2 regions of the Halobacillus sp. H74 genome follow, and region 1 is predicted to be linked to the other one. Evidence: riboswitches for the same ligand, from Rfam matches in the RefSeq annotation. Region 1 holds a riboswitch; the other holds the start of a gene.

Region 1 (3,194 bases):
GCACCCGCGATTGTTTGACGTAAAGCAGGCCTTCCTTGAACGTTTCCCAAAATTCCTTCTCCTCCCCATCTTCATCCTTTCCTTCAGGAACACGCATAAGGAAAATGAGGGAACTTGCAATGATCAACATAACAGCTGTTGTTGCAAATACAACTTCATAATTACCGAAAGCGATGATTATTCCTGCAAGCATAGGAGCTAGTATGAACGATGTCTGGTTCGTCATTTGAATGACCGAATTTCCACGCGTCAAGTTTTCCTTATGAACAATAGACGGTATGACCGCACTCTCCGCCGCCCAGAAAAACGCATCTAAAATACCGAAGAAAAAAGCGAAAGTAACGAAGGTCCATAATGTGATTCCACCGAACAAAAACCATGCGACAAGCCCGATTAAAAGTAATCCGCGAATGAAGTCTGATAGAAACATGATTTTCGTTTTACTATACCGATCCGCGACGGTTCCGCTGATGATCATGAATAAGACACGCGGGATACTTACAGCGATATAAAGGATTCCAAGGGAAGCTTCTAAACCTAATACATTGACGACATACCAGCTTTGGGAAAAGAGGAAAAAGGAGATTCCGAAACTCGACAAAAGGGCAGCTCCCCACAACAATAGAAAATTTCTATTCTTGAATATAGAGGGGATTTCTTTTGGTTCAACTGTTGCCTCTTCCATAGCGATATCATTGACAGCCATAATTCTCACACCTTTTTTTAAATGATTAATAAAAGTGTATAAAAATTCCAAAGCAATGACGATATCCCTGAGAATGATTCAACTTCCGTCTCCAGACGGATTTTCCCGCATAAACCTTAAGAAGTTTGAGTGAATTCGCCACTTCTTGCTAGCTCAAAATTTGGTAATATATACTATTGTCAAAATTCCACGAGTCCTGTCAAACCACTTGTGTAAAAAACAATTGTTTGATACTATTCTCTATAACTAAATATTTTCTTATTTCAATTGATTTTGAAGTAAGGATAGAGGTGCAATGACATGAGTACGTATGTTGAGGAGAATGAGCTCCTGTGACACATAGGGAAAGGGGAAATTGCCGAAGCTTCTCGAAACTCATCATCCTGAAGCTGGTTCTGATGCTTAATAAGTGCAGGACTGTCATATAGGAGACTATATGGAGGGCTATCTTACGCAGGAACGGACTAAGTTTCTACGGCAGCAGCGATCCCTCGTTGCTGCTTTTTTGTTTTTTTACTGCTGTATGGCCCTCACTGCCTCGAAAATATTAAAATTCACAAAAGGGTGTGAGGTTATGAATTTCGGCCAAGTATTAACAGCAATGGTAACCCCGTTCGACAGCCAGGAGAATATTGACTTTGAGGCGACCAGATCGTTAGTCAACCACTTGATCGGAAATGGTTCGGACGCCTTAGTCATAGCAGGAACTACAGGTGAGTCACCGACATTGACTACAGAAGAAAAAGTGAGCCTCTTCAAATTTGTTGTCGAAGTCGTCGATGGAAGAGTCCCGGTCATTGCCGGCACAGGCTCCAACAACACACGGGCTTCGATCAGTCTGACTCAGAAAGCTGAAGAAGCCGGCGTCGATGCGATCATGCTCGTCACTCCTTATTATAATAAACCAACCCAAGAGGGGCTTTACCAACACTTCTCAACAATCGCAAAAGCGACATCCCTCCCCGTCATGCTTTATAACATCCCCGGCAGAAGTGTCGTAAACATGGAACCTGCTACGATCGTTCGCCTTTCTGGTATCAATAACATCGTTTCCGTCAAAGAAGCGAGTGGCGATCTTGATGACGCAACAGAAATCATCCGAGACACTCCTGATGACTTTTCTGTCTATAGTGGAGAAGATTCCAACACATTGCCCTTCGTATCGATTGGAGGAACAGGAATCGTATCTGTTTCGGCCCACGTCATCGGAAATGAAATGCAGCAGATGATCCAAAGCTTCCGTGAAGGTGACTTCGCGTTTGCTTCACGAATGCACCAGAAGCTCGTACCAGTCATGCATGCCATCTTCTCTGCCCCAAGTCCTTCGCCTGTCAAAGCGGCGCTGAACGCAAAAGGTGTGAAAGTTGGAGGTGTCCGTCTTCCTCTATTACCTTTGACAGAGGAAGAAGAAGCTTGTGTATTGAATGAGATCGGAAAAGTGCAACCGCAAGAAGTCGCAAGCGCTCTATAACACAAGGGGCTGGGACAAAACACTAACTGCCACAGGAAAAGACGAACAATAGGGTGGAATGGAACAAATGGTGCCAGAGCGGCGTAGGCATTTATTGCTTCATAAAGAAAACCCGAACGATTTCGTTCGGGTTTTCTAGCGGAAAATTTCTTTTGTCCCAACCTCTTTTCTTGTTGGAAAATTAAGCTTCTTTCTTCTTTTGAATGATCTCATCGACAATCCCATATTCCTTCGCTTCTGATGCACTCATAAAATAATCACGATCGGTATCTTCCGCCACTTTTTTCAACGGCTGGCCGGTCCGTTCTGCTATCATTTCATTGATCTGCTGCCGGAGCTTGATGATTCTCTTCGCTGATATCTCTATATCTGCCGCCTGCCCCCGTGCACCTCCAAGAGGCTGGTGGATCATAATCTCACTGTTCGGCAAGGCGAACCGCTTCCCCTTCGTCCCGGACAATAAAAGCATCGCACCAAATGATGCAGCCATTCCTGTACAAATCGTCCTTACGTCAGGCTGGATATACTGCATCGTATCTAGAATGGAGAACCCAGCGGAAGTAGATCCTCCCGGGCTATTAATATACAGTGAAATATCTTTGTCCGGATCATCAGCGGCCAAAAACAGCAGCTGAGCTACAATGCTGTTCGCCATATGATCATTTATTTCTTCGCTCACCATGACTATGCGGTCTTTCAAAAGACGTGAATAGATATCGTACGACTGTTCCCCTCGACTTGTCTGTTCAATTACATAAGGGATGGTATTCATTTCAACCTGCCTCCTTTAAGCTGCTAAAGAGAGGATGTTCGAAGGGGAGGAAGGCCGATGTGTGCTCCGAAAAGGTTGAAGCAGGATCGGTAGCTTTTCAATTAAAAGAGCCGGGTCCTGCACGGTCAGGGTTTGAATCACAGTTTCGTATAACAAATCTTCCTCTGGCCGTGTCCGCAACACTTGGAGTCTCTCTATTTCGGTAATGTCTTTTACATTTGTGCGGGCCCGCTTCAACAAAGCTT
Region 2 (3,194 bases), on a different contig from region 1:
CATATAGATAGGTGAGGAGGGTTGTTTTATGCCAAAAAAGAATGTGACAACAGGGTCCTCGATCGGAAGGCGGATCGTTATCAGTATAATATTTTTTGCCCTTTTCACCGCCTTAAGTCTCTGGTTCATCAACAGAGGAGTGACGCCTGCACTGGTGGAGATTGCTGAAACAAAAGCACAGCAACTTGCGAGGGATGCGATTAATGAAGCAGTAAGCAAAACCATTGCGGAAGATTTACAGTTCAATGATCTTGTGAAAATGGAAAAAGATGAAGAGGGCAATATTGTATATATGGGGTGGAATTCAGTCGTTGTAAACAGAGCGTTGAGAGATACAACGATTCGTGTCCAAAATTTCCTTAAACGTATGGAGCTTGGGGAGCTTCCTATGGAAGACACTACTCTTGAGCCGAACATAGATCCTGATATGACTCAGGAAGAGTTGGGAGAACAGCCAGCCACTCTTATTGAACTGCCAATCGGCGTTGCGACGAACAATAGCTTACTTGCTAACTTGGGGCCTACAGTTCCAGTGCAATTAAGAGTCATTGGGGATGTTCAATCAGAAGTGGATATTAAAATGACAGAGTATGGGATCAATGCAGCTTTATTTGAATTAACGATTCATTTTGAGGTGAATGTACGTATCGTCATTCCATTTTCTACAGAAACAACAGTCGTGACAAACAATATCCCTATTGATCAAGCCACCGTTCTCGGAAAAGTGCCTAATTTCTATGGCGGTATGTCCGGAGAGGGGACTCCCTCATTTTCCTATCCAATGGAACCCTTGCAATAATATGAATCCCTTGGTAAAATGGCTAAGAATTGAATATGCGTGACCTTATCAGATCGGTGAGGTAGAGGTGCAGACATCATCAGTAATCAATGGGAGTTTGACAAGCGAAGATCATTGAGGAAAGGGATTGTTTGCCGAAGTGTAGAGCAGTGAGTCAAGCTGTTAGACGCTGGTGTACATCTAAACAGGAGATACACTGTCATGCATGCTTTTGGGTGCATGGGGCGCTACTGATCGAAATGGAGGATAATCAAATTGCCGCAAAAAGGCAGTGGTAGGTTATTTTCTATCATTGTCTTTTTTTATTCCTCAATTTTAATCCACAGTAGCCTTCCAACTCCCGTTACATCATAAGATATACGGAGGGGAACAACATGGAAGGAACCATCTTTTCTTTAATTCCAGCAATATTGATGCTGGTCCTTGTTTTAGTCACAAGGAAGGTGATCCTATCCCTGGGGATAGGGATAATCGTAGGAGCATTCATGCTCACACAAATGGATATCGGATCAGGTATTGGTCTGATCTGGTCTATTTTTGCCAGCATTTTTGTAAGTGATGGCACGTTGAATATGGGAAGTATCTACCTTTTGGCTTTTTTATTCTTATTAGGTATAATGACTGCTTTTATGACTGCTTCGGGAGGCAGTCTGGCTTTTGGTAAATGGGCAGTAGAACGCATCCGTACACGACGAGGAGCCCAACTCGTACCGTCTTTATTGGGGATAGTCATCTTCATCGACGACTATTTCAATGCTTTAGCTGTCGGACAGGTTGCGAGACCAGTAACCGATCGCTATAAAGTATCCAGAGCCAAACTTGCTTATTATATTGATTCGACCTCAGCACCTATTACAGTCATTTCACCCATATCAAGCTGGGGAGCATATATCATCGGGACCATAGGCAGTATATTGGCAGCCAACGAAATTACGAACTACCAAGCCTTCGAAGCATTTGTCCTAATGATACCAGCTAACTTATATGTCTTTGCGGCTTTATTACTTGTATTCATGACGATTTATTTCAGGCTGGATATCGGTCCGATGAAAACTCATGAGAAACGTGCACTTGCAACAGGGGAATTGAATGACCCTGAAAAAGGAGATGTGCCAGGTGATTTGAATGATGAATTCAAAGAGCATGAAAATGGAAAAATCACACATTTGATTTGGCCAATCGTGTCTTTGATTGTCGGAACTGTAGCTACAATGGTTATAACAGGAATCCGCAATTCGGAAGGTACCGCGGATATTCTCTCCATTTTCGCCAATACCAATGTAAATATTTCCTTGTTTACTGGTGGTTTAATAGCAGTCTTCCTCGCTTTGGTCCTTTATATAGGACAACCTCAGCCGAAGTCAAATGTCATCCGTGTCTTGGCTGAGGGTCTTAAAGCGATGCTGCCTGCCATTTATATTTTGATTTTCGCGTGGATGATTGGTGACATCATCAGCCAATTGCAAACAGGTGAGTATTTGGCTCAACAATTCAGTCAAGCAGATATTAATATAGCTTACCTGCCATTTATCATATTCCTGTTATCTGGATTTATGGCTCTGTCGACAGGGACGTCTTGGGGTACATTCGGAATCATGCTGCCAATTGCGGGAGAAATCGCAGCAGTTACTGATCCGACGCTCATTCTGCCTGCACTGTCCGCCGTCCTCGCGGGTTCGGTATTTGGTGATCATTGTTCACCTATATCAGATACGACGATTCTTTCCTCTACTGGAGCGGGAGCGAATCATATCGACCACGTTCTTACACAGCTTCCGTATGCGGTAATTTGTGCGGTTGCAGCTTCAGTGGGATATATCATTTTAGGTCTTTCAGGACAGGTATGGATACCATTAATGATTACATTGGTGATTGTGGCGGTTGTAGCATTGATCATTCACAAAATAAATCCTGCCACTACTTCAACAAGTAAATAGACAAAAAAGATAGAGGATAAAAAATCCTCTATCTTTTTTTAATCGAGCGGGTTTTAAAAATTTCAGCCGGTGCTTCATAAGCAACTTTTCAACTAAAAGACCTGTCTCTTCAAGCCCTTTCCTGAAAACATCACCCCACTTTTAACTATAAGAGGTATACTCTCTGTATCCTTATTATGAATAAAGTTCCCTTCCTAAAAAGCATTTTATTGAGATGAATTTCTGAAAACTACATTTTACATTTTCTGAAAATTTTAAATTTATTTTGACAAGCACATTTTTGATGGTTATAATTTAAGCAGAAATAATCAGAAAAAAATAAAAATTTCGAAACATCCTCAGGTCTTTTGAATCATATGTTTTTTTGAGGGTTTCGATAACTCAGGGAGGTCTTTCGCATGGAAAATCGTGCACAATGGGGAACACGAGCTGGTTTTATACTAGCGGCCGTTGGTTCT

Evidence for each region. A riboswitch is a leader RNA that binds a small molecule or an ion and turns the genes downstream of it on or off. The one in region 1 is predicted to bind lysine.
Region 2: it holds a riboswitch for lysine, as region 1 does, so the genes downstream of both, ACTWPX_RS11855 (Na+/H+ antiporter NhaC family protein) here and dapA (4-hydroxy-tetrahydrodipicolinate synthase) in region 1, are expected to answer to the same signal.

The regions. Positions count from the first base shown of each region.
Region 1 is NZ_JBQQCI010000001.1:447,034-450,227, forward strand. Features, by position in the region: gene ACTWPX_RS02125 (MFS transporter) at 1-706, opposite strand, end outside; lysine riboswitch at 984-1,161, shown strand; gene dapA (4-hydroxy-tetrahydrodipicolinate synthase) at 1,281-2,177, shown strand; gene clpP (ATP-dependent Clp endopeptidase proteolytic subunit ClpP) at 2,359-2,949, opposite strand; gene ACTWPX_RS02140 (sigma factor-like helix-turn-helix DNA-binding protein) at 2,965-3,194, opposite strand, start outside.
Region 2 is NZ_JBQQCI010000004.1:521,967-525,160, forward strand. Features, by position in the region: gene yunB (sporulation protein YunB) at 29-799, shown strand; lysine riboswitch at 854-1,037, shown strand; gene ACTWPX_RS11855 (Na+/H+ antiporter NhaC family protein) at 1,174-2,736, shown strand; gene ACTWPX_RS11860 (sodium-dependent transporter) at 3,135-3,194, shown strand, end outside.